Regions from separate parts of the Bacillus paranthracis genome, predicted to be linked through region 1. Evidence: riboswitches for the same ligand, from Rfam matches in the RefSeq annotation. Region 1 holds a riboswitch; the other holds the start of a gene.
The links. Region 1 has a riboswitch for S-adenosylmethionine ahead of NLJ82_RS02170 (cyclase family protein). Riboswitches for the same ligand answer to the same signal wherever they lie in the genome.
Positions count from the first base shown of each region.

Region 2: linked by a shared signal. The riboswitch ahead of NLJ82_RS16655 (amino acid ABC transporter permease) and the one ahead of NLJ82_RS02170 (cyclase family protein) in region 1 are both predicted to bind S-adenosylmethionine.

Region 1 covers NZ_CP101135.1:405,865-421,357, forward strand. Annotated here, with positions in the region: gene NLJ82_RS02110 (hypothetical protein) at 1-1,352, shown strand, start outside; gene NLJ82_RS02115 (FecCD family ABC transporter permease) at 1,402-2,409, opposite strand; gene NLJ82_RS02120 (FecCD family ABC transporter permease) at 2,406-3,446, opposite strand; gene NLJ82_RS02125 (iron-hydroxamate ABC transporter substrate-binding protein) at 3,495-4,412, opposite strand; gene NLJ82_RS02130 (NAD(P)/FAD-dependent oxidoreductase) at 4,744-5,793, shown strand; gene NLJ82_RS02135 (hypothetical protein) at 5,989-6,357, opposite strand; gene NLJ82_RS02140 (helix-turn-helix domain-containing protein) at 6,539-6,778, shown strand; gene NLJ82_RS02145 (hypothetical protein) at 7,015-7,530, shown strand; gene NLJ82_RS02150 (spore coat protein) at 7,551-8,000, shown strand; gene NLJ82_RS02155 (YwrJ family protein) at 8,163-8,831, shown strand; gene NLJ82_RS02160 (hypothetical protein) at 9,069-10,334, shown strand; gene NLJ82_RS02165 (hypothetical protein) at 10,760-11,140, shown strand; gene NLJ82_RS02170 (cyclase family protein) at 11,168-11,800, opposite strand; SAM riboswitch class I at 11,887-11,999, opposite strand; gene NLJ82_RS02175 (PRK06851 family protein) at 12,149-13,258, shown strand; gene NLJ82_RS02180 (nucleotidyltransferase domain-containing protein) at 13,380-14,162, shown strand; gene NLJ82_RS02185 (MFS transporter) at 14,176-15,477, opposite strand.
Region 2 covers NZ_CP101135.1:3,235,360-3,250,852, reverse strand. Annotated here, with positions in the region: partial or broken gene NLJ82_RS16710 (NUDIX hydrolase) at 178-408, shown strand; gene NLJ82_RS16705 (acetate uptake transporter) at 495-1,115, shown strand; gene NLJ82_RS16700 (flavodoxin) at 1,254-1,697, shown strand; gene NLJ82_RS16695 (WD40/YVTN/BNR-like repeat-containing protein) at 1,714-2,613, shown strand; gene cspB (cold shock-like protein CspB) at 2,830-3,030, shown strand; gene NLJ82_RS16685 (exonuclease) at 3,220-4,065, shown strand; gene NLJ82_RS16680 (hypothetical protein) at 4,243-4,404, shown strand; gene NLJ82_RS16675 (hypothetical protein) at 4,442-4,789, shown strand; gene NLJ82_RS16670 (DUF3900 domain-containing protein) at 5,066-6,157, opposite strand; gene NLJ82_RS16665 (hypothetical protein) at 6,275-6,616, opposite strand; gene NLJ82_RS16660 (VanW family protein) at 6,967-7,878, shown strand; SAM riboswitch class I at 8,209-8,315, shown strand; gene NLJ82_RS16655 (amino acid ABC transporter permease) at 8,385-9,053, shown strand; gene NLJ82_RS16650 (amino acid ABC transporter ATP-binding protein) at 9,073-9,834, shown strand; gene NLJ82_RS16645 (amino acid ABC transporter substrate-binding protein) at 9,846-10,637, shown strand; gene NLJ82_RS16640 (VOC family protein) at 10,712-11,620, shown strand; gene NLJ82_RS16635 (hypothetical protein) at 11,642-12,559, opposite strand; gene NLJ82_RS16630 (GNAT family N-acetyltransferase) at 12,556-13,074, opposite strand; gene NLJ82_RS16625 (MgtC/SapB family protein) at 13,367-14,044, shown strand; gene colA (collagenase ColA) at 14,248-15,493, shown strand, end outside.

The DNA of each region.
Region 1 (15,493 bases):
AGGTAGTAACATGGGCAATAGAAACGATTTCTCATATACAATCTTTATTACAGAAAAAAGAAATTGACAAAGCAGTCCAAGTATCTAACCAGTTTTATCAACACGTTAGCAAGTATCCAATTATGGAACGAACAATTATAAAGAATGGGAAAAGTATTAAATATTATGCGAACTTATTAAAATTTGCAGCGCTTATGTGCAAATCGTTAGAACTATACGAAAAAGAAAAGGATACTTTTATCACCTTTACTGCAGAGTTATTTAAACAATTACCGATGGTAGTTCATGATCATGATCTTAGGAATTTAGGTTTGATGACAAAGATTGAGTTTACAATGAAATTTTTGCATCATGGTTTGAAAGAGAATCAAAAATTAAATCTGATTTTGGACTATGAAATGCGTATGGTTAAACGAAAAGATGAGCATGATTTATATCCTGGTGAAGAATTAAAAGAGTTTAGCTCTTCTCAATACCTTGCTATTTTACTTGCTCGATTTATGAAATCGAAGCGTCAGAAAGTAAATTCTTTTTACCGAATATCACAAAATGAAGAGGTACCATTCGCTGTTATGATTAGTTTGAAAAGATTGTATAAAAAGACACAGGGATGGGATTCTTTCTATAAATATTTACTCGCTTGTACAACTAATGAAAGACTTTCAAAGACCTTCAATAAGGTGAAAGGTGTACTACAGGTTATAAAAAAAGATAAAAGAATCTATATTCCACTTGGCATGGGTATATTGATGCTATTTGGTATAAGTGGAATGTACTTGATGAAAGAGGACAGTAACAGTGCTTGGCATGGAGAGAAAATAGTATGGCGTAGTAATGGAGAGAAGAGTTCTTCTCAAGAAAATACTACTCTTGCAAAAGAATCGGATGCAGATAAGTCAATTCCATCAATATCGGTGAATGATAGCGCTGGTTCTTCTTATAATTTTAAAGTTAAAACAAAGCAAGAACTAAAACAGGTTCTAGAAACAGCTTTAATTGACGGGAATTTGGGACCATTTGGATTGAATGTGATTGGACAAGAACAATCTGCAGTGAAACAAGAATTTGGTACACCTGATGCTTTACAGGAAGCAAAGTGTACAGCTTGTGATGCAGCTAATACTGTTACTTATGGTGATTATAACCTGGATATGTTTCCTTCAAAAGTTAAAAAAATTTGGTTACATATGAATATTCCTGTAAATGAGTTAAAGAGTTGGTTAGGTGAGCCGTATGGAATAGAAGAAGGGATAGATAGTGATGCCCTTGTATACCGCAAGGAGGGCTACGCTATCTATTTCAGTGTCGCTGATGATTTTGTAAAACGCGTTGATATGTATAAAAGTGAATAAAATGCTGGAGATAAAAATACCCTCAAGATTTCATTCTTGAGGGTGTTTTTTACGCCTTCTTAAGCAACAAATACATAAAGTAAGGAGCACCAATTAAAGCGACAACAATACCTGCTGGGATACCGTTAGGTTCAACGATATTTCGTCCAATTGTGTCTGCTAATAGTAATAGCCATCCGCCGATTAAAAGGGCGATAGGCATGAAGATTTGATGCCTTGGACCTACTAAAGATTTTGCGATGTGAGGAGCCATTAGTCCAATAAAGCTAATTCCTCCTGTTACGGAAACAGCTGCAGCTGCAAGCGCAACGGCTGCCACTAATAAGTATCTGCGTTCTTTTTCAATTTCAATTCCAACGCCAATTGCGACTGGTTCGTTTAATGCTAAAATGTTTAATCGATTTGCTTTATAGAAAACAAACGGAATGAATACGATTAACCATGGGAGCATTGCTAAAACGAAGATCCAGTCATCTCCCCAAATATTTCCGGCAATCCATTTTGAAATAAAGTCTACTTTCATACGATCTGCGGATGAAATAAGGACAATCATCATTCCAGATAGTGCAAATGCAAAACCGATACCGGTTAATGTTAATCGCACCGGCTGAAGTCCAGTTGATTTACTATATGAAAATACGTAGATTAGAACAGCTGTCAGAAACGCTCCGATAAATCCAACGATAGGTAGTAAGTAAAGAAATGAACCTACATCTATTGGAAAGTATAAGAAGAAAATAGCAACAGCAACACCGGCCCCAGAGTTGATTCCGAGAATACCAGGTTCAGCTAAATCATTTCGGGTAATTCCTTGCAGAATAGCTCCTGATAAAGCGAGAGCCATACCAGCTAATAATGTAATGATAATTCTAGGTAGTCTTAAAGAGTATAAAACGAACTCCTCTTTAAAAGTTCCTTGTCCCATTAACGTTGGGAGTAGTCGATCATAAGATAAAGATGCTGAACCGAGCCCCATTCCAATTACAATGGTTGTAATGGTTAGTATAAGTAAAGCGAGTATGATAAGACGTTGTTTTCTTAGAATAGATGGTATCATGAGAACATTTTTCCTCCTTTACGTACAATAAATAGGAAGAATGGTAATCCTACAATTGCGACAATAGCGGCAACTGGTGTTTCGTACGGAGCGTTAATGGTACGTCCGATTGTATCTGCAAGTAGCATAAAGGAAGCCCCAGCAATTGCTGACATCGGTATAACAAATCGGTAATCTGGCCCGACAATTGGGCGTACCATGTGAGGTACCATTAAACCGATAAATGCCATATTTCCGACAAGTGCTACAGACGCACCTGCAAGTAAGATGATAATGATAAATAGAATGGTTTTAATAACAATAATTTTTTGACCTAGTCCAATAGCCACTTCTTCACTGAAACTAAGAACTGTCAATTTTTTTGCTAGTAAGATAGCGATAAAGATACTAATTGAAATGACTGGAATAATAACTTTCAATTGGCTCCAAGTAGTTCCAATTACACCTCCAGCAGTCCAAAGTGATACATCTTGTGAAATTTTGAAGTAAATGCCGACTCCTTCTGAAATTGCGAGTAGAAATGCTGAAACGGCAGCACCAGCTAATACAATTCGAAGAGGGGAGAGCCCTCCTTTTTTCACCATACCAATTCCAAATACCATAATTGCACCAACTGCAGCACCGATAAAGCAAGCTAATGTTAAGTAAAGATAGCTGATGGAAGGGTTGAAAGCAAGGGTTAGTGCAAGCGCAGCATTTGCTCCACCAGATAGCCCGAGTAATCCAGGATCTGCAAGTGGATTTCGTGTTAATCCTTGCATAATTGCTCCAGAAACAGCAAGTCCAGCTCCTACAAAAATAGCGGCAACTTCACGGGGCAAACGTATTTCGCGAATAATAGATATTTTATCCCCTTTAGCGGAGGAAGTGAGTGCTGACCATACGTCTTTTATTGAAGTATCTGCAGCACCTAATACCATTGCTACCATAAAAATAAGAAAGAATGCAATTATGCTTAAAATTAATTTGTATGTAAAAGCTATAGAACGTGTATTGTCATGTTCTTTTGTCATTCGTTTCACATCTTTTCTTTTCATAGAATAAAGGAAGAGGAATTCTTAAAATAAGAATTCCTCATGTTTGTATTATTTACCAAGAAAGCTCTTCTTGAAGAAGTCTAGTTGGAAATCTAATGTAAGTGGATCATTGAAATAGAATTCCATCATGTTTGCTTCGTATACACGATTATTTTTTACTGCTGGGATGTTTTTATATGATTCTGTCTCTTGGAATGAGTTATCAGTATCTTTGTTTTTACTTACGATTAAGTAATCACCAGCAAACTCAGGTAATACCTCAGTAGATAATGCGTAGTAACCTTCTTTTAATGCTTTTTCTTTTACTTTTTCAGGCATTTTTAATTTCATTTCTTGGTACAGAATTTCTGTTCCGCGGCCCCAGTTCTCGCCGTATACATAAAGCTGTTTGTTGAAGTTTTCTACAACAGAAACTGTAGCATCTTCACCGATTTTTGCTTTAATTTCTTTACCAGCTTCTTGTGCACGTTTCTTGAAGTCATCAACCCAAGTTTTTGCTTCTTTTTCTTTGTTTAATAACTTACCGATTTCTAAATGTTGTGTTAAGTAATCAACTTTTCCGTAAGTGTATGTTACAGTAGGAGCGATTTTCTTTAACTTATCGACATTTTTAATATTTGATAAACCGATGATTAAATCTGGATTTAGTTCAGCGATTTTTTCAACATTTTCATCTGATACTTCAGCAACGTCTTTAAGTTTGCTATCAAAACGTGGGTTTTGTTTAGACCATGAATCTACCCCAACAAGATTTACACCTAATGACATTACGTTACCAGCGAATGATGATAAAACAACAACGCGTTTTGGATTTGCAGAAACTTCTACTTTACCATTTTCAGATTGGTATGTAATGGTTTCTGATTTACTACCTTTTGCATCGTTCTTTTTGTCTGTAGAGCCATTGCTACAAGCGCTCATAACAAGGACGAAAAGAACTGTTAGTGAAATAAATAACTTTTTCATCGTCTGTCTCCTTTAAATAGATGATATGTGTATACGATAATTTGTTTAACTGCAATCTTTTTGAAAGAGTAGTGGTAATACAAAATATTTATTAAAAATTTTGAATGTGAGATGTCACAATATAGTATTAACCATACTAATAAAAGAAGATGTAACCTCAAATTTTCTAATTATTAACAAATTGATAATGATTATCACTATTGATTCATTAAATAATATAATTTTATCTAGTTGTATTGTCAATAGTAATTTTAATTGTAAATTTTGCGGAAACAGGTTATATTTTATTGAGAATGATAATCAATGATTAGTAGCTGAGGAGTGAGCACGAATGAATCGAGAAGAATTGTTTGATGTAACTGTGATAGGCGGAGGACCTGCAGGGCTTTATTCAGCTTTTTATAGTGGACTCAGAGAAATGAAAACGAAAATAATAGAATTTCAACCACAGCTAGGTGGAAAAATACATGTTTATCCAGAGAAGATGATTTGGGATGTAGGTGGACTATTACCAGTTACAGGTGATAAATTAATTGAGCAACTTGTACAACAAGGGTTAACATTTCAGCCGGAAGTTGTATTAAATACAAAAGTAGAATCGATTATTCGTAATAAAGATGGCACTTTTACGTTAAAAGCAAACGATGGAAAAGAACACTTTTCAAAAACAGTTATTGTGGCAACTGGAAGTGGTATATTGAAACCACAAAAGTTATCAATTGAAGGTGCTGAGCGATTTGAAGTATCGAATTTAAATTATACAGTGAAGTCTTTAAAGCGTTTCAAAGATAAAACGATCATTATTTCCGGCGGAGGAAATTCTGCCGTTGATTGGGCAAATGAATTAGAACCAATCGCGAAAAAAGTATATGTAACATATAGAAAAGAAGAATTATCTGGTCATGAAGCACAAGTGAAGCAACTGCTGAACAGCTCAGCTGAGTGTTTCTTTCATACATCGATTACAAAATTAATTGCTGGTGATAGTCATGAAGCGATTGAATATGTAGAATTAACGAATCATGAGACAGGTGAAGTTTCTCATTTACCTATTGATGAAGTTATTATTAATCATGGATATGAACGTGACATTACATTATTAGAAAATAGTGAGTTAGACGTTGCGATTATAGATAATTTTTATATTGCAGGGAATGCAAATAGTGAGTCTTCAGTAGACGGATTATATGCTGCTGGGGATATTTTAAAGCATGAAGGAAAATTACACTTAATTGCGGGAGCATTCCAAGATGCTGGAAATGCTGTGAATAAAGCGAAACAATTTATTCAGCCAGATGCAAGTGAGTATGGAATGGTTTCTTCGCATAATGAGGTATTTAAGAAGAGAAATCGAGAATTGATTAAGCAGATGATGAAATAGTAAAGGAACAAGTATCCCCCCATTTACTTCTCTATTCGAATGATGAGAGAGGTAAATGGGGGTTTTCCTGTTTACTATATTTTCAATCATTATAATGACACCGGTTTCATCAGTTCATGTGACATGAACATTTTATTTGTGAATCTTCCTAGAAAATAATGAATCTATGTTTTGCTGACGCAGAACTGTATTACATTATGCTGTTCCTTTAGCTCGTTCGTTAGGAAATGGCATGTTTAATATAGAAGCAATGTACTGTTTTCCATGCATTCGAGCTAATGATTCTAATATTTGGCGAACACGTTTTGTAAGATGACCTTGTTTTTTTATTTCCTCACAATATGCGTCATAGAAAACGTATTTAGCCCAAAGGAAATCATCTTGTTGGAATAAGAAATGATTTTTGTACCATTCTCCAATTGTATGGTAACAATTGTTTTCCTGTATTGCTACGCTTTGAGAAAGAATACGATCAGATAAAGATGCAGTTAAATGAGAAATTGTGTTTTCTGTTTCAATTTGTAATGTTTTTTCTAACATTGTAATGATGTGACGAGTAGCCATATGTTAACTCTCCTTTGTGTAAATGGGTAATACCATTCTATATTTAAAAAATTCTTACTATATACTATTATACAATATATGGAATGCATCTACCTGCTTTTTAGGTTGCATTTACAAAATCTTTTTTATTTGTTTACAAAAATAAAGTAAGATACAGTATATAGGAAAAAATAATAAAGGAATGAACGAGTTGTATATAACAGTAGAAGAAGCTGCGGAGTATTTAAATTTACCAAAGTCGTATATTGAAGAGTTAATTCAGCAAAAGAAAATTCGTGCACTATTTGATGGAGAGCAATATTTATTAAATAAAGAACAATTCAATACACATTTAGAACAAATGGAGAAATATAAGCAATTAGTGGAAGAAATATTGAACGAACCAATTCCAGAAGATATGGATGTTAAAGACGAAGATTAAACTATGGGAAATCCCTTATGAAGATATGCAGAAATGTATCTTCATAAGGGATTTTTTTGTTTAAAGATATTAAAAGCATAAGGAGTTCTTAGCCTTTCCTCAAATTTTGATAGGTAGTAGTCTACCATGTTAAAAGCATATTTTTTTCTAGCTAGGACAAACATAGAGAACGTAACCTGTACAGATACATATACTATCAGTGCAAAAGCTTATAAATTAATGGAAGGGGTTTTCTCGTGAGTTTATTTCATTGTGATTTTTTGAAAGACTTAATTGGATCTTTTGTGAGAGTAAACAGGGGTGGTCCAGAATCTCAAAAAGGAACAATAATATCAGTATGTCCGGACTACTTCGTATTGCAGAATGAAAAAGGTGAGCTTTATTACTATCAACTTAAACATCTAAAGAGTATCACAAAAAATGCGAAAGAATGTGGATCAAGTGATTGCGAGTGGGAAGATTGCGCCTGTGCAGAAGACTTTGAAGAACTGCTTGAAAGTTTCAAATATTGCTGGGTGAAAATTAATCGCGGTGGTCCAGAGAAAGTGGAAGGCATTTTACAAGATGTTTCTTGTGACTTCGTAACATTAATCGTAAAAGAAGAAATTATCTTAATTGCAATAAAGCATATTAAAAGTGTTAACTATAATGCTTTAGCTTGTGGAGAGAGCGATGAGAGCGACGATAGTAAGGAAAGTAGCAATAATTCAGGTCGTGCTCGTGCACAAAGACAATCAAGTAGAGGAAGATAATAAGAAAGGGGGATACGAAATTGGAGAATGTATTATGTTGTGACCAAATTAAATGTTTAGTTGGTGAGACTGTCAAAGTAAACCTTCGCGGACCAGAAAGTCGAGTTGGTGAGCTTGTATCGTTAGGCAAAGATTATCTAACGTTACAATTACCACATGGTGAATTAGTATATTATCACTTGAAGCATGTGAAGAGTCTAGTTAAGAAAGTAAAAGAAAGTAAATGTGGTGATTGCTATAGTTCATGTTTCTGCTCTGATGAGGATACTTTTCTAGATATATTAAAAGACTTGAAGTATAAGTGGGTAAAAATTAATCGTGGTGGTCCAGAATGTGTGGAAGGTTTGTTAAGTGAGGTACACCATGGCTGCATTACACTAGTAAACTGCGATGAAGTGATTTATGTAGTTAAGTCTCATATTAAGAGTGTGAGTCAAGTAGTTAAATGTAAAAAGAATGAAGATGAATAATGTTTAATAAATAAGAGGGGCATTATGAGGGAAAGAGAAGAACAATTTCTTATTTCAATAGTATGAAAAGGAATTACTTACTATTAAAACAGAACTTTGCCCTGATTATTTTTTTAGAAATGAAAGACAGGAAAGAAGAAATTCATAGGAAGGAGGATATAGATGAATGAGTTAAACAAAAGTATTGGAGAAAATATATATGTTAAATTAATTGGTGAAAAAAGGTTTAAAGGTGTATTAATAGACGTAGGAAATGATATCGTTGTTCTTTACAATGGACAAGACTACGTATATATATCTTTATACCATGTACAATATTATAAATTTTTACGACCACATGATGAAGAAATCTTAAAACCAGATGTGGATTCTGTAATTAAGAGAGAGTCACCTTCAATTTCTTTGAGGAAAGTATTAAGTACTTCCAAAGGGATTTTTACGGAAATTTATGTAGCAGGAAATGCTCCAATACATGGGTATGTTACAAGTGTAATGAACGATTATATTGTTTTTTATAGTCCAGTTTATAAAACTGTATATATATCTTTAAAACACTTGAAATGGTTAATTCCGTATAAAGAAAATCAAGTGCCTTACGCCCTCAATAAAAATGAACTCCCCGTGAATCCCTTAAATATTACGTTAGCTCGAACGTTTGAAGAACAACTTATTAAAATGTCTGGAAAAATTATGGTGTTCGATTTAGGTGAGGAATATAATAAAATCGGAAAGATGGCGAAGATTGATGAAGGGCATATTGAAATATTAAAAGCGCGTGATGCGAAAATGTATGTAAATATTCAACATGTAAAATCTGTCCATTGTCCGTAAGTTAATTGAAAGGGCTGGCTTTTTCTTTTATATGCAGAAGAAAAGGTCGAGCCTATTTGTTTAGCTTGATCTGAATATGAGGGGAAAAATGAATTGAATATAAATATGTTAGTATGACTGTTGAAGAGGAAATTTTGTACTAAATTATAAAGAATATGTACGAGCTATCTTTTGATGTATTCAATTTATTTTTTTGAGGGAGAACTGCTTAACTAATATATTAAAGGGGTTTTGTTGGTGGAGCAGTTTCCAAATTCGTTATCGATTACATTACTTGGTAGTGCTGGTGGAGCAGCAAAAGCAGTTTTAGCGATTTTAAATCAAGCGATAGTAAATGAAAAAGACCCGATTTATGAAGTGATAAAGAATGTTACATTTTATTTGGTTGATATAAAACAAAAAGATAGGACGTATTATGACGAGTTGTTTCCAAATTTGGAAGATCAATTGTTTTTATCCGAAATAGATCTCCAAGATGTAGTGACATTTAAAAAACATTTAAAAGAAAGTAGTACGAGCGTTGTGATTGATGTTTCAGGGGCAGATACGATCAGAGTATTAAGCTGTTGTAATGAACTTGGAATTTGTTATATTAATTCAGCTTTGGAAAATGAGGCAGTAGATCAGGACGATAGTTTAATCGGCTTTCAACTTACGGAAAGATATACGCGGTTTGAGAAGGAAAAAGAGAAATTTACAAATACAAAAGCAATTATAGGCTCAGGTATGAACCCAGGTGTTGTTCAATGGATGGTTGTTGAACTTATGAAGGAACGTCCAAATGAAAAGCCAAAAGCATGCTATATAGTAGAACATGATACGTCATTTTTGAATGATACAGCACTTATAAAGCCTCATACACTGTATGCTTCATGGGCAGTAGAGCGATTTCTAGATGAAGCGATATGGAGTTATCCGATGTATATGAGTCATCATCGTCCTCTTTACTTTTATGAAGATGTATATGCTTCAGAGTATAAAGTAAAGTTGGGAGAGAAAGAATTTTATGGTTGTTTGATGCCGCATGAGGAAGTTTTAATTTTAGGGAAAAACTTTAACATGGAAGTAGGGTTTCTTTACCGAATTAACGAGTATACAACAAATATAATTAGACAGAACTTAGATAAGGTAGAAGATCTATGGAATTGGAATCGTAAAGTATTTAATCCAGCCGAAGAAGAGATTGCGGGCGAGGATCTAGTCGGTGTATTACTCGTTTATGAAAATAGCGAGACTTATATGTATAACGTGATGAATAGTAGTCAAGTTTTTCATAAATATAAAACGAATGCGACATACTTCCAAGTAGGATGTGGCATTTATGCTGGCTTGTGTAGTTTACTGTTCGATAACTTTAAACAAGGTGCCTATTATGTAGAGGAATTATTATTAAATACAGAAAGTAAGTACGGAGAATATTTGAATTTATATATGAATGATTTTGTAGTTGGTGGAAATGACTTTACGGATGGATTGCTACATGATCGAGTAAGGTGGATATAAATTGTGATGAAAAGGAAGGGGAAATCTCCTTCCTTTTCTCGTTATAAGGTTACAGATTGCTCTGAAAGTAATTTCCTTATCATTTAATGAGATAATATGTAGAGTTTTTGTATTGATCATGAGGAGTAGCAAGGAAGTATTGCGATTCAAAGTAGCGGAGAGCTAGGAATGAAGGTGGAGATTTTTTTACCGATAGCATAATGCGCTAGAAGAAAATATTTTTCAGAAAAGTGTTCTTGTTGCGTAAATATAAACATTTTATAAAATGTTTCGAGAAGGGTTTTTTTTATAAAATACTTCGTTTATAATGGAGGAAAATATCGACATGAGATTTGTTATTCATGTAACGGTTCGGTAGTGTTAGAAAAAGAAGGGGTGCACGCGCATCCTTTTTTCTATGCAGATATTATGAAAGAGGTGGTATGATGGAATTAACATTAAATTCGACTGTATGCTTACACGCGATTCAATTTCGAAAAGAGCAAAAGAATTATATTGTAAAAGATACAATTACAGGAGAAAAATATGAAATGCCGCCACTTTGGATTGATGCATTGGCAATGATGCGTGACGGTTTTTTATTAGGGGAAATTGAGGAGAAATTAAAAGAAGAGTATCCGGAAGAAGAAATAAATATGTTAGCATTTACGAGGCAACTGTTAGAGCTAGAGCTTGTCGGAATGGTTGATGGGGAAGAAATAGTTTGTACAAAGAAGAAAGAGAAAGATTATTTAGCTTGGTTACGTCCTCGCGTTGAGCAATTCTTTCTTAGTTTAAATAAAAGAAATAGAAGCAAAGGTCAATGACGATCTTTGCTTTTTTGTATAGTTTGTTTAAAAAATTACAGCGAATGCTCTTGCGAAAGCACCGTCGCTATTTTTAATTTTTAAAGGTGCCGCTGAGAAAAAGAAACGTTTCGCATTAATGGCATCTAAGTTTGTTAAGTTTTCGATTAAATAAATATTATTCCCAAGTAGTATGTGATGAATTGGCGATGTTTCTGTCGTTACCTCGTCAGGAGAAATGAAATCTAAACCGACAGATTTTACTTTTAATTGAACTAATTCTTCAGCTAATTCTTCGGAAAGATAAAAGGCTTCTTGTTCATACGCTTCTGTATTCCATTTATTAGATAGGTTGGAATGGAAAATGACAATATCATCTTCTTTTATGTCAGCATTGTGTAATACTTCTTTAGGTAGTTTTCGTTCTTGTACATGAGTTACGTCGATAAGAACAGCTTCACCTACAAATTGGTCTAGGGGCAATTGATCAATAGTCGTTGCGCCTGAAATGAAATGAGCAGGAGCATCACAATGTGTACCAACATGAACGACAGAATGAAAATCTGTAACTTGATAACCTGTTTCTTCAACGCTTGTAATGGCTTCTAAATTGATTTTTGGTGTTCCAGGAAATTGAGACATATTGTTTTCAAATGTTTGGGATAGGTCAATTACTTTCACTTTAAATACCTCCAAGTATATATTTTGAAATATAAAAAACTCACCTTTCATAATCAAGAAAGATGAGTTTTGCACACAATAGTTACGTTTTATCTTTCAAAATGCAATGCATTTTGCAGGAATTAGCACCTATTCAGTTTGTATAAACTGAGGTTGCTGGGCTTCAAAGGGCCGGTCCCTCTGCCTCTCTTGATAAAGGTATATTCAATTTAAAGTTCTGAATCTTCGTGATAATGAAATTGTAATTCATTTCCTTTTTCTGTGCAACACAAAATAGGTATTCACCCAAATAAAGTTGCTCGCATATTGTAGTTTATGTAAATAGAATGCTGCGAAGGAGTGAGTGCAGTGACAGGGAATGTATTGAATTATTATGCTGGTGGAAATACAGCTAGAGGATTTCATAATTTATATGAAGAGAATTTAAAAGGACTAAACAGATTATTTATTTTAAAGGGTGGACCTGGAACGGGAAAATCTTCTTTAATTAAGGCAATAGGTCGTGAATGGGTTGAAAAGGGATATGATATTGAATTTTTACATTGTTCTTCTGATAATAAATCGGTTGATGGTGTCATCATCCCGAAGTTAAAAGTAGGAATTGTTGATGGAACATCACCGCATGTTATTGAGCCAAAAATGCCAGGAGTTGTCGAGGAGTATATTAATTTAGGAATTGCTTGGGATTCAGATAAGTTAAGAAAGCAGAAAGTGGAAATTGAACGATTTGTTTCAGAAGCAAGCAAAGCTTTTCAAGCTGCTTACGCTCGTTTTAACGAGGCATTAGTTATACATGATGAGTGGGAGAAAATATATATTAGTAATATTGATTTTAATAAAGCGAACGAACTAACCGAGCAGCTCATTCAGAAATTATTTACAGATAAAGTTGGGAAACAATCGCTTGTGAAACATCGGTTTTTAGGAGCAGCTACACCGAAAGGAGCAGTTGATTTTGTTCCTAATTTAACAGAAGGATTACCACATCGTTATTTTATAAAAGGACGCCCAGGTTCTGGGAAATCAACAATGCTCAAAAAATTAGCTAAGGCAGCAGAAGAAAAAGGATTTGAAGTTGAAGTATATCATTGTGGGTTTGATCCAAATAGCCTTGATATGGTGATCGTAAGAGAATTAGGGTTTGCGATTTTCGATAGCACCGCACCACATGAATATTTTCCGAGCCGCGAAGGTGATGAAATTATAGATATGTATGCCCTTATTGTAACACCAGGGACGGATGAGAAGTATGCGGAGGAAATTCGTGACGTCTCTATTCAATATAAAGCAAAAATGAACGAGGCGATGTCTTTTTTAGCGAAAGCGAAATCAGTTCGTGATAAATTAGAACGAATTTATATTGCTGCTATGGACTTTTCAAAAGTAGATGCATACAAAGAGGAGATTCAAAAAGAGTTTGAACGAATTGCGGTTAGTGTAACTGAAAAGAACAAGTAAAAAATAACGAATTTTGACAGGCTGTCGGAAATTTTCTGACAGCTATTTTAGTATGTAGTAAACTTAGTAATATATTTGTCGAATTTCCAAGGAAATAATCAAAAAATGGAGAGGGTATGAAATGAGAGAGAAAATTAAGTTGGAGTTAGAACGAATTGAGAAAGAAAATGATGTGAAAATTTTATTCGCTGTGGAGTCAGGGAGTCGTGCATGGGGATTTCCATCAAAAGATAGTGATTATGATGTTAGATTCGTTTATATGCACCCGGTAGAATGGTATTTATCCATTCATGATAAACGAGATGTAATTGAGTATCCGATTAGTGATGATTTAGATATAAGCGGATGGGATATTAAAAAAGCGTTACAACTATTTGCAAAGTCAAACCCAGCTTTACTCGAATGGATTCGATCACCCATTTTTTATTCGAAAAACTCTAATTTTCCAGAACAGCTTCAGCAAATGAGTGAAAAGAACTTCGATCCGAAAGCGACGATATATCATTACTTACATATGGCTTCAAAAAATTATCGTGAATTTTTGCAAGATGAGAATGTAAAATTAAAAAAGTACTTTTATGTATTGCGTCCTATTTTGGCTTGTAAGTGGCTAGAGGAGAAAACAACTTTGCCTCCTGTAGAATTCGATCGATTAATTACAGAATTATCATTGGAGCGTAGCGTATTAGATGAAATTGAACAGTTGTTAATAAAGAAAAAGGCAGGTACTGAATTAGATGTTGGATTAAAAATTGATGTGTTGAATCAATTTTTGGAAGAACAAATTCATTACTATCAGCAATATGTAAAAGGAATTGAAAAGGGATCAGGGATCGATATTGAGAGTTTAAATACATTGTTTCGAGATATGTTGTTTGCGGTATACGAAAAAGAGCACAAGTAAGTTTGTGCTCTTTTTATTTTGTAGGAATAAAGAAAACAGATATAGCTGCAAGAAGACCTGCAAATGAGAATAAGTAAAAATTCCATACTAAGTCATATTGCATTGTCATAATAATACCGACAAGAATAGGACCAGTAATTGCGCCAACTCGGCCAAGTCCAAGTCCCCAGCCTAAGGAAGTAGCTCGGATATGGGATGGGAAGTATTGTGTCACATATGCATTTAATATTTGAGTAATACCGACCGATCCAATTCCAGCAAGACCAATTAAAAGATAAATGATTGTAACAGATGGTTTAATTGTTAATAGTCCAATACATACAGCTGCCATAAGATAGGAAATGCTAATAACAATTTTGGCTCCTATACGATCTGCGATTGCTCCAGCAAATAATGCACCGATAGCGGCGGTAATATTTAGCATAAGTAGAAATGATAAACTAGATCCAAGAGGATATCCTGCCTGTCGCATCATCTGAGGTAACCAAGTATTTAAACCGTATATTAAAAACATCCCCATTATATAAGTGATCCAAAAAAGCAGCGTTGCTTTTATGTATTCTTTTGAGAATAAAGTAAGAAATCCATTTTTCTTTCGTATATTAGATGGGGGTTGATGAGTTTTCTCTTTTGCATGGAATTCAATTTGAAAACGATTAAGAATTTTATCCACTTCTTCTTGGCGGTTACGTGATAACAAAAATTGAATGGATTCAGGTAAATAACGAATAATGAAAGGAATGAGGAGTAGTGGAATCATTCCGATGCCAAACATAATTCTCCATCCGAAGTCTTCTAACATAAACATGGACAAAATAGCGCCTAACACGATACCTAAAGGATAGCCAGTAAACATAAGAGCATAAATAAAAGATTGTCGCTTTTTGGGTGAATATTCAACAGTAAGTGCGGAAGCTGTTGGAATGACACCGCCTAGTCCAATTCCTCCGATAAATCGCCATAGTCCAAATAATTCAGGAGAAGGAGCAAGTGCAGCTAGGCCCATTGTGATAGAAAAAAGTGCTAAACAGCATATAAGCGTCCATTTTCGTCCAATTAGATCTGTAATAGTTCCAACTAGAATAGCGCCAATAAACATACCAAACAAAGCATAGCTTGCAATTGTACCAGCATGAGCTGGTGATAGTGCCCAGCTGTTGTCTTCCAGTAGCTTAGGCAGAACGGCCCCGTAAATACCTAAATCATAGCCGTCAGCTAGAATGGCTAGCCAACAAATAAAAACAACAAGTTTTGTAATAGAGTTTAAAAAGATAGTTTTTGTAGATTCTAGATGAGGTGGAGCTGAAGGTTGCATAATGTTCACCCCTTTT
Region 2 (15,493 bases), 2.4 Mb from region 1:
CTGAGTCAGGGGTGACCTCTGATCCTATGAACTGGAACTTCGAAAGGAGGGAAAGGGCAATTGTGACGTCAAATATTCGGTAGACGTGGGTGAGATTCCCTGTGGCGAATCGTACAAGGCACACCGTTTTGGCTTGTGCGTGACGAATGTATACATTTGTCTAGTTTTTTTCAAACGGTACATATAAAAGTGGAGCATCTAATTGCAAAGGTGGAGTATAAGGGTACGGAGTATTATTTTAATGCCGATATTGTAGGTGGAGTTTTTGGAAGTGGTAAAGCTGAAGAATTCGAAATGAAAGATAGAGGGATTTATATTCCGTTATGGTTGCCGATATATGAGTTGGAAAAAGTGAATATAAAACCGTATGAAGTGGTCGGAAGTATATTCAATCATTATAAAAAGTAAAGTCTGACAACATACAAAAAAAACCATTGACATAGCCTTCTGATTTAAGTATTGTATTCGAGTATGTTTATAATCAGGAGGTTTATATGAGCAATCAAACAACTACACATCATGTGAAAATGACAACAGCAGATCCATCTGGAATCGGTCTATTTGGATTAGCGATGGTAACACTTGTAGCATCATCTCAAAAGTTAGGCTTAACAGATGGCGTTTCACTCGTATTACCATGGGCAATCTTTTTAGGAGGATTTGCACAAATCTTTGCGTGCATTCATGATGCAAAGCATAACAATACATTCGGTACAACAGCATTCGGTGCGTACGGTCTATTTTGGCTAGGCGTTGGAATGACTTGGTTAATTCAACTTGGAGTATTCGGCGAAAAATTAGCACAAGCTGCAGATTCAAAACAGCTTGGTGTAGCCTTTATCGGATATTTAATTTTCACAATCTTTATGACAATTGGTGCAATGGAAACACATAAAGTATTATTTATGATTTTCGTCCTTATTGATTTCTTATTTATCGGTCTTTCATTAAGTACTTTAGGTGTTATGCCGCATGCAATGCATAATTTAGCAGCATATTCTGAACTTCTTATTTCATTATTATCTTTCTATGGTTCAGCAGCAGCAGTGTTAAACACACACTTTGGTAAAGTTGTTTTACCAGTTGGAAAGCCGTTTGGTATTTTTAAAAAGTAATAAAAAGCACAGATGATTGTATAGTCATCTGTGCTTTTTTATATGGAATAAATAAAAATAAAAAATACAATTGAAATTGATTCTCATTATTAATATAATGAGAATGAGAATCATTTATTGTAAGAGGGGGATGCCAAAGTGGCAAAAATTTTAATAGCTTATGCAAGTATGTCAGGAAATACAGAGAGTATTGCTGATTTAATTAAAGTTAGTTTAGATGCTTTTGATCATGAAGTAGTATTGCAAGAAATGGAAGGCATGGATGCTGAAGAATTATTAGCTTATGATGGAATCATTTTAGGATCTTATACGTGGGGAGATGGGGAATTACCATTTGAAGCGGAAGATTTCCATGATGACTTAGAAAATATAGATTTATCAGGGAAGAAAGTAGCGGTATTCGGATCAGGTGATACGGCGTATGAACTATTTTGTGAAGCGGTAACGATATTTGAAGAAAGACTTGTAGAGCGCGGTGCAGAGCTTGTACAAGAAGGGTTGAAAATCGAACTAGCTCCAGAAGATGAAGAGGATGTTGAAAAATGCAGTAATTTTGCAATTGCATTTGCTGAGAAGTTCTAAGAATGGGAGTGTCAACGTGGAGACAATGTTAAGTGCGACCGCTATTACAAAGTTAAGAGATGGAAAGCTTATGTTAGCTACTACATATAATGGTTTATTTATTGAACAAGACGGAGAATGGAAACAAATTTTAAATGGTTTTCAAAAACGAATTAGGGATTTACATAGCGAAGATAATGTAGTGTATGGTGTAGGTGACGAAGGAATTTTTATTCGTAGTATGAATGGTGGAGAGAATTGGACGGTTCAACGTTTTCCAACAAAGGCAACGAGTTGGAACGTGTGTAGTAATATAGAAGGAACTGTCATTGCTCATGGAGATAAAACGTTGTATCATTCGAATGATTTTGGTTCGACATGGGAAATCATTCATCCATTTCTTGAATATGGTGGCGGAGCACCATCTATTCGATCGTTGTTTTTATATAAACATTACTTATTTATCGGTACGAAAATACATGCTAAATATGGTGGTGTTTGGCTCTTTAATTTGGAGACACGTAAATTAAAGAGGATTAAAATCGTAATGAATCAGATGATTTCAGCGTTGACGTTACACAATTCTTATTTAGTAGCAGCCAGTGGGTCGTGCAAGGGGATTAGCGGTAATATTTCTTTTTGTAAAATAGATGAAAGTATAGAGAGTGAAAAAACATATTGGCACACATGTCAAAGTGAGCAAAAAGCAAGTAGCTATTTAGACTTAAGTGTAGATCAACATGTGCTATATACAACGTCAACGCAAAATAAGGCGGGGATTAGTACTGTTTGTCGTGTACTTCTAGAAGAAGGAATTGTTACAGTATGTGACTCAGTTAAAGGGCATGGTTGGCGCATCGTGAACGAAAAAGAAGGCTATGTTGTAGCTGGATCAGGTGAATCAAAAGCAATGCAATGGAAGAAAAAAGTTGTATAGTAAAAAAAACTTTGCTTTTATTATATTGATATGATATATTATATTTAAACCATTTTACTTTTAATAATATAGAGATTTAAATGAGCTGTAACTTCCGAGGAGGATAGCAATGTTAAATCTCCTCAGAGTTGCAGTTTTTTTAATGTCTGACTTATTTTTGTAAAGTGGTTGAAAATGAATATGTACATATAGGTACATTGTAGGAGGATTTTTTTCATGCAAAACGGTAAAGTAAAATGGTTTAACTCAGAAAAAGGTTTCGGATTCATCGAAGTTGAAGGCGGAGAAGACGTATTCGTACATTTCTCAGCTATCCAAGGCGAAGGCTTCAAAACTTTAGAAGAAGGTCAAGAAGTTACTTTCGAAGTAGAACAAGGTAACCGTGGACCTCAAGCTACAAACGTTAACAAGAAGTAATTGTGGAAAAAAGAAGGGCTTGCCCTTCTTTTTTTTTGCGTTTTAATTGAAGAACCTCCTATGTACATAGCATAATGAGATTGAATTTTCGTTTTTTAGATGAAGTATTACATGCATAAAGTGTATGAATAAATAAATACTGAAAATAAAGTATGTGTGTGAAAAGGAATGTAGAAAGAGGTAAAAAAATTGAAAAACACTACACATTTTATTGTGTTTGATATAGAGAGAAATTTTAGGCCATATAAATCAGAAGATCCGTCAGAGATAGTTGATATTGGGGCTGTAAAAATAGAAGCAAGTACAATGAAGATAATTGGAGAATTTTCGGAGTTAGTAAAACCCGGTGCACGACTTACTCGTCATACGACAAAATTAACGGGAATTACAAAGAAAGATTTAATGAATGTAGAGAAATTTCCGCAAATTATAGAGAGATTTATTCAGTTTATCGGAGAAGATTCTATATTTGTTACATGGGGAAAAGAAGATTATCGATTTCTATCTCATGATTGTACGTTACATGGTGTAGAATGCCCTTGTATGGAAAAAGAAAGAAGAATTGATTTACAAAAATTTGTTTTTCAAGCGTATGAAGAATTGTTTGAGCATACACCAAGTTTACAATCTGCAGTAGAACAGCTCGGTTTAATATGGGAAGGGAAGCAACACCGTGCTTTAGCGGATGCTGAGAATACAGCGAACATACTTCTTAAAGCATATAGCGAGAGAGATATTACTAAAAGATATAAAAGACATGGTGAACTCGAGCTTGTAAAGGACGGAAAACTAACAGAAAAAGCGAAAAAAAAGATGCGAAAATGGGTATTTAAAGAAATGAGAAAAAATACTGAGCGTCCTTTCGTTTGGAGTACATTTGAAAGTAGTGACACGTGGGAAAGTATAACGGAAAGATATTATATAAGTGAACCAACAATAGAACTTCTGAAAAAACATTTTCGTACGGCGGTTCGAAAAGCGGAAAGGCAGATTAGGTATTTGGCTGAGATGGAGAAGAATGCAGAGGTTAAATGACATTCTTCTCTATTTGTAGCTACATAAATTTACTGTCATTGTATTGATGGATGAATAAAGTATTCATATAAATAGGAATTGATTTGTTGTGCTACTTTGAAATTTAAGGTGTGGTAAGAAATTTTTTAATATATTCATAAAATTAGAGCCCATAGAAATGAAAGAGGGTAAAGTTGAATGGAAGCAATCTTTAACATTGTAACAGTTTTAGTTTTTGGGATAATATTTACCACGCTATTAGCGGTAATTACACTTCCTTTCATAGCACAGAAGAAGAATTGGAAAAAGCTTAATATCTCTTTAAGTCGTGGTGTATTAAAGATTAAAATAGAAGAGTAAGCTAAGAGTCTTATATATATATATGGGAGGTGTGATAGTGATAGACTTGGATATTAACGATGTTACCGTACAGATGGAATTAAACGGAGTCTTTTGGAATGAGGATGGGATTGCTGAAATGACGGTGACTACAAAAGAAGAGCATTCTTTTATTCTTCGTTTAGTAGTTGACTTAGAAAATAAAACGATTAGGGCGACGAGTATTGAAATAGTGAATGGATTCTGTCCGCTATGCAAACAGAAAAGGAACGAATGTAGTGAATTGAATGACTTGCAAAATAAAATGGAAATTTTAGAAGAAGCCTACGATTGGGTGAGAGAGCATCCAGAATATCGTTTTCAATTATCTTTCTACGATTACAATAAATTTGAGGTAGTGAAGTGAAATTTTCACTTGAACAACATACATAGTGACTAAAAGAACTCGGTCCACTAAAAATATTGAAGAAGATACTTTTAATGGAAATGAGCTTGTACAACAAGGAAGCGATATACTTAATACTGCAACAAATGTCTTCTTGAATCAAAAATAAACATATTTTGTTATAAAGCAGAAAAACCGATTCTTAGTAGAATCGGTTTTTAATATAAATGAAAACTATGCCCCAAATAAAAGAGCGCTTATTAAAAGCGCCCAGTAAAAACAGTTAAATAGAAGAATTTATTCAATCCCGTTCGGATCATAAGAATACTGCTGCTTATTCTCAATCCGTTCAATTACGTCTTGCAACTCGTCTGGCTTCAGAAACTCAATTGGAGAGAAGCCTTTCTCAAATGTAAGTGTATCAGCCTCAATCATTAATACGTATCGGTCATTTACCTTTGCGATATGTATTTGATCCCCGAAATCAGCAAGCAGGGCCTTTACAGAGATATGATCTGCTTTTAGCTTTAATTCCACTTCAGGCGCATGCTCGACGATTTGAGCGGTAGCTTCCATTACTTCTTCGGTTGAAAATTGTTCCATAATTTCGCGTTTCGGACTGGCAGCCCATACTTCCATTGCTTGGTCGAATTGTTCGCGTTCTTCCGTACCTTCTTCAAATACATCTTCAATTTGGTCATATACCATGTCCATTACTTGTGTTTTCATAATTTCAGGCATAGAGCGTTCGTATTCGACGAATTTTAAGAAGTCTTCAAAGTAACGGGCGTGTGATGCTTGGTGAATCTTTAGCTCGCCCACTTCGACCATACCTTCTTCGGGCATGTACGGATATTGGATAGATTTCATATTTTTTGTTGTGATGGCCATTTCAACGTTACGAATTAGTGTGGATTCATCGGAAATGGAAGCGACTTTCGGCTCGAAGTCACATTTCATAACGAAAACGAATGGATCATCAAAGTATTTGCGTAGTTTAGCTTGCGCAATTAAAAATACACCACCGCGTACAGCACTTGTGTCAAGATATGTATAAACGAGAGGTTCGCTCATATCTTTGAAGTTTTCCTTCGTTTCTGCAAAGCGGATGCGATTAAATAAGTTGTAATGAGGATTTGAATCAAGTTCGTGCCCTTCTTCTACAATAAAGCGACCGATCTTTGTCGGAGCTTGCTCTGTTTTCGCATGACGTTCTACTTTTCTCTTTGAAATTTTTAATAATTCTCCATTCAAAAATTCTTTTAAGGAGCTATCTTCATACTCTTCAGCGTCTAATGTTTGAAAATGTTTGTAGCGTTTATCAACAGCTTCACCTTTTCCTTCTACTTGTACAACATAAAAGGAAAGATAATTTATTTCAAAATCCATATTTATCACCTTGTTTCATTTCATTAACTCTTATCAGTATAGAGATGGAAAAAACTTTCGTCAATTTATATAAGGAAGGGGAAGCCCCCTTCCTTCATATATTTTTTATTTCCGAAATTAAAATCCGTCTTCTAATGCTGAAAATGGAATGTTCAGTCTGTTTTCTACTGTACGTAAACGTTGGTTTAAGCGGTTTAATCTACGTGTATGACGTTCAACCGTGTTTTCTAATTGACGTACTCTTTGTTCAAGCTCATTTACTCGTCTTTCTAATTGACGGTTTCCAGCACCAGGAAAAGAGATTGGAAGTTGGAATTGTCGAGTTTGATCATATGGATTAACTTGTTCTACTGGATCTATATATTGTTGGTATTGTGCTTGTAAATCATATTGAGGTTGATAACCAGTTTGGTTATATGGATCGTATGGATTGTAGGGGTACATAAAAACATCCTCCATTTCTTTAAAATAGATTAATTCACCATAATGTATGTGTAAAAGCGGAGTGTGGCACGGCAAATACCTATTTATGTTCACAGGATGTTTTTTATAAATACGAATATGGAGTTTTACATTTGTATTTCGTTCGTTTTATGGTATATACTGGATAATAGGGAGAGGTTACAATTCTATCAAACTCAAACTTTTATGTAAATATATATAGACATTTGGAAAAGAAAAGAGTAATTTATATAGAGTAAAAAATAACTTGTAACAATTTATAAATATATTGTAAAATGATTGTAACAAAACATACATAAAAATGAAATAATACATAAAAGTAGTATTGGGGAAAAGGGGAGAGTATATTGTTCCGTAAAGTAAAGGGTATATTAGTTGGGGTTTTATGTGTAGCTGTAGTGAGTGGCTGTGGTACAAAAGTAAGTGATGTTGCATTAGTAAGTGATATTGGTGGCCACACGGTAGAGGCTAAAGCAGAAGTACAGGATTCTATTAGTTTAGTAGATGGGCGTACAGGTACGGAAGTAAAAAAGTTAGATTTGTCGAGTCTAGGTTATTTTGAAGATGAAGCGAAATTTAAAAAATCAGTTGAGAAGGTTGCTAGGGAAGTTGGGAAAAATGTTGACAAAAAGATGGTCCCTTCACGTCTAGGATCTGATGGAAGTTGGCAAGAAGGGAAACCTTCTTATGAATTAATGGAAAAAGAATTAGTAGATAAATTATTAAACGTAGGTATGTGGGATTCTTCCTATCAATTACCTATTGTTGAGAAGAAGCCTACTGCAACATTAAGTGATGCGCAAGGAAGTGGTACGGTAATTGGTAGATATGAAACGAATTTAGGTGGCTCAACAGGTGGCCGTATTGAAAATATTCGTTTGTCAGCAGCGAGCATAAATGGAGTTGTATTAGCAAAAGGAGACCGTTTCTCTTTCAATGCATTAATTGGTGATACAACGCCAGATAAAGGATATCAATTAGGAAAAGAAATTGTAGATGGTAAATTAGTAGATGGATATGGCGGTGGTGTTTGTCAAACATCATCAACATTATACAATGCGGCAGATCAAGCTGGTTTGAAAATGGTAGAGAGAACAACACATTCTAAAACGGTAGGTTACGTTCCACAAGGAAGAGATGCTACAATTGCATATCCATACTTAGATTTAGTGTTTGAAAATACGAATGATGCACCTGTGAAGCTTTATATGGGCATTCAGGGCGGAAAGTTAGTTGCTGAAGTACATAAAATGCGATAAGAATCATAATCTAGAAAAAGCCATTATTTCTACTAACAATAGAAATAATGGCTTTTTCTGTGTAGTTTATCCAGTATTAGTGATACATTTCAAGACTAGGTGAATGTGAGGAACAAGATGTTTGGGAATTTATCCGGCTTTAATGGGCAGTAAAACCCCCCACCTCAAAATTCAGCGAAAGCAAAGAAGGTTAGGTGGGGGATGAAGAACCCCCCCACTGATTAAAGTTTCACTTTATCGAATTTAATTCTTAGTTTTCATATTGACATTATTAGTTATTAATTGTATTCTTCATAATAACAACTAAATAAATGGAAAAATTTATTAGTTTTCTTATCAAGAGAGATGGAGGGACTGGCCCGATGAAATCTCAGCAACAGGCTATAAAAGTACTGTGCTAAGTCCAGCAAACGTATGAAGCGTTTGGAAGATGAGGGGAAATGGATTAACATTCAACTCTTCTTATATGTGTAAGAAGAGTTTTTTATTTAGAGAGGGGGGATAGAGTGAAGTTTGATGTAACGTATTTTTTAGAAAGTTTTCCGCAATTATTTAAGTATGTATACATAACTTTAGGAATTACTGTAGTTTCAATGATTATTTCTTTTGTTATAGGGATAGGTTTGGCGATCATAACGAAAAACAAAACGAAATTTCTATATTCTATTGCAAGAGTATATATATCTTTCTTTAGAGGAACACCTTTATTAGTTCAATTGTTCGTGTTGTATTTCGGATTGCCGCAAATATTCCCAACCTTTACAGTACTTACAGCGATGCAAGCGACTTTAATTGGTCTCAGTTTAAATAATGCAGCGTATTTGTCAGAAATTATTCGAGGTTCATTAAATGCTGTCGAATCGGGACAAATGGATGCTTGTTTATCAGTTGGGATGACAAAGGCGCAAGCTATGCGACAGATTATCTTTCCGCAAGCTATTCGGGTTGCAGTACCGTCACTTGGAAATAATTTTGTTGGATTGTTAAAAGAATCTTCGTTATCTTTTGCACTTGGGGTGGCTGAAATTTTAGCGCAAGCGAAAATGTTAGCGGCACAATCGTATCGTTATATGGAAAGTTACTTAGCGGTAGCGATTGTATATTGGATTATTACAATCGTAATTAGCTGGGGACAGAAAAAGTTAGAAAAGAAACTTGATGCACCGTATTTGTAACAAGGATGAGGTGATATGTGTGATTGAGATAAGTGATTTGTATAAATCTTATAAGAGTAATGAAGTACTAAAAGGAATCTCACTTACTGTAAATAAAGGAGAAGTGGTAGTCATTATTGGACCTTCTGGTTCAGGTAAATCGACACTATTAAGATGTTTAAATTTATTAGAACAACCAGAGGGTGGAAGTATTAGAATTGAAGATTTAGAGATTCATGTGAAGAAGCTTTATAAAAAGGAAATAATAAAATTACGCCAAAAAACAGCAATGGTTTTTCAAAACTATAATTTATTTAAAAATAAAACAGCATTGCAAAATATTACAACGCCATTAACAGTTGTACAGAAAAAAAGTGAAGAAGAAGCAAAAAGAATAGCAAGAGAAATATTAAAACAAGTAGGTTTAGCTGAAAAAGAAAATTTCTACCCAACGATGTTATCAGGTGGGCAACAACAAAGAATAGGTATTGCTAGGGCAATGGCTTTAAATCCCGCTGTATTATTGTTTGATGAACCGACTTCTGCACTTGATCCAGAATTAGTGAACGAGGTATTGCAAGTCATTAAGGATTTGGCAAGGCAGCATATAACGATGGTTATTGTCACACATGAAATGAATTTCGCAAAAGAAGTAGCGGACCGTATTATATTTATGGCTGAAGGCATTATTGTAGAGCAGGGAACGCCAGAAGAAATTTTTCGGAATCCACAAAATGAGCGTACGAAAAAGTTTTTACGACAATTGAATGCTTCAGAAGAAGGCAATCATTTCGTTATTTAGGAGGAAAAATTATGAGGAAATCATCATTATTACTAACATTGGCATTAACAGTATCGGTTGGGCTTTTATCTGCTTGTGGTTCAGATACAGCGAGCAAAAAAACAGATGAAAAAGTAGTGAAAGTTGGGACGTCTGCAGGTCGTAGTCCATTTATTTTTAAAGAGGGTGAGAAAGTAAAAGGCTTTGATGCTGAAATTATTGAAGCGGCTGCTAAAAAAGCTGGATATAAAGTTGAATGGAACGTTTCTGATTTTGAAGGATTATTCGGTTTATTAGACTCGGGTCGTATTGATACAATTGCAAATGAATTATCGGTTTCTCCGGAAAGAAAAAAGAAATATGACTTTTCAATTCCATATGTTTATTCAGGATCTGTTTTCGCGGTGAAGAAAGATAATAATACAATTAAATCGATAGAAGATCTAAAAGGAAAGACTGTAGGTGTGGGGCTTGGTACAGCCGGGGAACAAGAATTAAAAGCTTTAAATAAAAATAATGCTTTTACAATTAAAACGTTCTCAGAAGATCCAACAGCAGAATTGAATGAAGTGGGACTTGGTCGTGTAGATGCTTACTATAATGATAAAGTGCAAGTAGAAACAACAATTAAAAAGGCAGATTTAGATAATGTGAAAGTAGGATTTGGTCCACTTAAATGGGGAGAGATTGCATTTCCATTTGCTAAAAAGAGCGAAAAGTTAGAAGATATAAATAAAGCATTGAAAGAATTAGAACAAGATGGGACATTAAGCGAAATATCAAAAAAATGGCTGAAAGTTGATGCTACAAAAAAACAAAATTAAAGTATGTTCGTTGAATGTGGCTATTGTCCATCAACTTATATAAAAATAAAAGGAAATTGGGGAGGAAGTTACTCATGGTACAAATTCATCCAAAAACACGTATTGGTCATGTTGAATTTAAGGTGTTAGATTTAGAACGTCAAATTGCCTTTTATGAGAATGTTGTAGGCTTAGAAGTAATTAAGCAAGAGGGGAATAAAGCATATTTATCTGGAAAAGGTGGAAAGAATACATTACTTGTTCTTGAAAAGTTAGAGGACGGGGTACTGCAAGAGCCGCGTACGACTGGTATATATCATGTAGCCTTTTTAGTTCCGACTCGTGAGGCTTTTGCGTCGGCATTATTTGGTGTGATTCGTAATAAGAATGTAATTGATAGTCCAGCTGAGCAAGAGGGACGTTATACATATTCAAATGAAATTTTACCAATTTCAAGGTTTAATAGTGCGAGTGATCATACGTATAGCGAAGCGTTTTATTTACAAGACTTAGAGGGAAATGGTATTGAAATATATGCGGATCGTCCGCGCGATCAGTGGGGAGAAGGGCCAGGAGGAAGTACGCCGCTAGATTTAAAAGAACTAGCAACACTTGTTGATTATGAATTTGATGGATTACCTGCTAATACTGTTGTGGGGCACGTACATTTACGAATAGCTGATGTAGAGAAGTCACACGAGTTTTATGTAGAGACAGTAGGGTTTGAAGTGCAACAACGCGAAGATGACTGCTTATTCATTTCTGCAGGAGGATATCATCACCATATCGGTGCAAATACGTGGAACGGAGTAAATAATCCGCACCCACCGGCATATGCAACTGGATTAAAAGTGTATACGATAGTACTGCCGCATAAAGAAGCGTTAGATGAAGTGAAAGAAAGATTAATAGAAAAACAACATAGAATAAATGAGATTTTAAATGGATTTACTGTAGTAGACCCGAGTGGTATTACAGTACAGTTTGAAATAGAAACAGCATAAAAGAAGTCGGAAGGTGTATAATTACCTTCCGATTTCTTTTTGATACGTAATCCAGGTAGCACAAGGATTGAAAGGGAAAGATTTTAATATCTCCATTGCATATATACTTGTTGAATCGAATTCACCTTGAAAGAAAGAATAACCGTGTGTATTTGCATACATAGCTTGTTTGAAAATGAGAAGTTTCAGTAAGGATACATTTTCTGTATTGTGAGTCCCGCACCATCCTAGTTCTACTGTATTATCCTTTTCTGATGTATGGAGGAAAGAGTATGCCATAATTTGATGCTCTTCATCTATAATGAGAAAGCTCCCATTTAGTAGTACGTCATCAGCTAAAATCATCTCTTGCCAAGTTTGTAGTGGGAATGAGGCAACGGGATTTGCTAGGTGGGTTTGCTCATAATTTTCTTTTACTAAGTAGGCTAGTTTTTCTAATAAATTATTATTTGATACGATGTTCGATAAAGTTTGTATATGATAATTTGAATTAGGGACTATCTCGATAGAAACTATTTTTTGTAAGTCTAATATCGGCATATATGTTCTTCGGATTTCCGTAAAATTATGTTCTTCAAAAAATGCTTTTAAATGAGCTGATGTTTCCCATATAGAGGTTTGTAATGGGAGTTTAAAGTTTTCTCGCTTTTGAATCTCGTTTAATAAAAATTCTTCAATGTGTAGCTCTGCATAGAAAGGATTCGTATATATTCGAAAGTATGTGCAGTATGGATGGAAGTTACTGCCCCAGGTGAAAAAGATGCCTACTACATCTTTTTTATAGTAGGCAACATACGCACATTTTGTTTTATTATCTCGTAATAAGTGAAATACGTACGATTCTTCATTGTATAAATCAATAAGTTGTTTTACTTGTAGCTCATTACTTCTACTATACTTCTCTATAACAAGGTTATTTTCATTGGAGGACTTCTTCATAGCTCAATCCAAAATCTTCTTACTACATTCCCATCTTCCTCAATGAAATCATCATCACGAACCCCGCCGTTATGTAAAATTGTTTTTTCTGAAGCAGTATTTACTGCATCGCAAACGACAAGTGCTCTCGTGATGTTTAATTTCTTAGTTTTTTCTAGGGATAATTCTAATAACTTCGTAGCATAACCTTTTCTTCTTTCAGAAGGGCGAATACCATAACCGATATGACCGCCAGCGTTAAATAAATGTTCGGTTAAACTATGACGTATATTAACAGCTCCTACAATTCTATTATTATCTGTAACGAGCCAATACGTAGAGTCTGGTACCCAAGATTGGGGAATGTTTATTCCGTTATGCGCATCGTGTAGTTCTTGCACCATAGCTGGTAAGTTAGAAGGGTCCTTTGTAATAACCCACGGAATCATCGTTTCACCGCTATCTTTCCATTCGTTATAAAAATCTAAGTATTCGTCTTGTAAATCGGTAGTAGGTGTAAGCAAAGAGACGTTCATTGTGAGTAAGCTCCTTTATTTATGTAGTATGTATAAAAAAATCACGACATGAAATGAAAGCGTTTTCTTTATTTTCTCAACCTCATTTCATGTTATCCACCTTTGTTTTTTCAAGAAAATGAGTGTATGTTTAAAATTAGAAGTTATTTATTTTATGTTAATATTTTAAATATTAACATAAAACGGCCTAGGTATTAAGTGTATTTTAGTAAAATTCCTTCATATCGATAAATGGATGTGTGTGATAATTTTTATTTTATCTATCTATAATGAATGAAAGGGGGAAGGGCTCGTGAGTGTAAATATTGATTTCATTATACGAATCGGTGTTGCTGGTTTGTTAGGAGCAATAATCGGTATTGAAAGGGAAATTCGATCAAAAGAAGCGGGCTTAAAAACACATTTCCTAGTAGCGGTAGGAAGTGCTTTAATAATGGTCGTTTCGAAATATGCTTTTTCAGATATTATGAATGAAGATCATATGGCACTAGATCCGAGTCGTATTGCAGCGCAAGTTGTTAGTGGAGTAGGTTTTTTAGGTGCAGGTACAATTATTATTCAAAAGCAGGCGGTGAAAGGATTAACGACAGCAGCTGGTTTATGGGCTACAGCAGGAATTGGATTAGCAATTGGTGCTGGTATGTATGTAGTAGGAATTGGAGCGACGATTCTCGTTTTAATTGGTTTAGAGATTGTAAGTCGTATTTTTAAGGTGCAATTTTTATTTCCGCAAAATATAATGGTGCAAATGTGTATAAATAAACGTGAAGCAGTACAACAAATATTAGAAACACTTCATATGAAAGGCATTCCAATACTTTCATATGAAGTGGAAGCTTCACAGCAAGGGATAGAAATTGTTTATAAGGTAGGGATGCAACTGAAAAACATATCGTCAGAAGAAAAGAATGAGTTTATTCAGCATATGCAAACATTACCAGAAGTTACATTCATAAAGTTAAAATCATAGTTTTGAAAACGAGGATAGATGTAGTGGGAATTTCGCTATTATCTATCTTTTTTTGATATAAAACGCACATAAAGTCAAGTGTTAATTTTGCATGGTATGGATACATGTGTGAACGTTACCTTATTTTTTCTCAATACAGTATAAAAAGTAAAAATAGTAAAATAATGGTGCGGTACACTAAAAAATGTAAGGTAGGGGAGAGCATGAAAGGCTATTCAAAAAAAGTGTTAGTAGGGGTAAGTTTTGCTAGTTTCATGTTAGGGAGTTTTCAAGGGGACGCATTGGCAGAAGGTACAAAGGGAGAGCAAGTTTCATATCGGAATGTGCTCAAAATGGAGCCGATTGGTTTACAATTACCAGTGCAAGAATTAGCTCATTCATCAAAAGTGCTAGAAAATAAGTCTTTTGAGAAAAGGCTAAAATTTGCTGATTTGTCACAAAGACCGCCTGAAGTGAAAAAGGAAAGTAAGCAATTAGCTGTAGCGAAAACGTATACAATTGCTGAATTAAATCAATTGAGCAATCAGCAGTTAGTGGACTTACTTGTAACAATTGATTGGGAGCAAATTACTGGGCTATTTCAGTTTAATAAGGATAGTCTTGCATTCTATCAAAATGATAGTAGAATGCAGGCAATTATTGATAAATTGAACCAGCAAGGACAAGCTTATACGAAAGATGATTCAAAAGGGATTGAGACTTTAGTAGAGGTGTTACGATCTGGTTTTTATTTAGGATTTTATCATACAGAATTAAGTAAACTAAATGAGCGAAGCTATCATGATAAATGCTTACCTGCATTAAAAACGATTGCGAATAACTCGAATTTCAAGCTCGGTACGTTAGAACAAAATAGAGTTGTCTCATCATATGGAAAATTAATTGGAAATGCTTCAAGTGATGTGGAAACGATCACATCAGCTGCAAAGATTTTTAAACAATATAATGATAATTTTTCTACATTGGTAGATAATCTTTCAGCTGGAAATGCGATTTACGATATTATGCAAGGTGTTGATTACGATATTCAATCGTATTTGTACGATACGAGAAAAGCACCGGAAGATACAATATGGTATCAAAAAATTGATAGCTATATTAATGAATTAAGTCGTTTTGCCTTAATTGGAACGGTGACAGCGAAAAATGGTTGGTTAATTAATAATGGTATTTATTATACAGGTAGACTTGGTACGTTCCATAGTACAGAAACGAAAGGATTACAAGTTGTAACAGATGCCATGAAAATCTATCCGTATTTAGGTGAGCAATATTTCGTAGCTGCTGAGCAAATTGCGACGAATTATGGCGGGAAAGATGCGAATGGTAAAGTGGTTGATCTAGATCAAATAAGAGAAGATGGTAAGAAAAAATATTTACCGAAAACGTATACGTTCGATGATGGAGCAATTGTGTTAAAAGCTGGAGATAAGGTGACTGAGGAAAAAG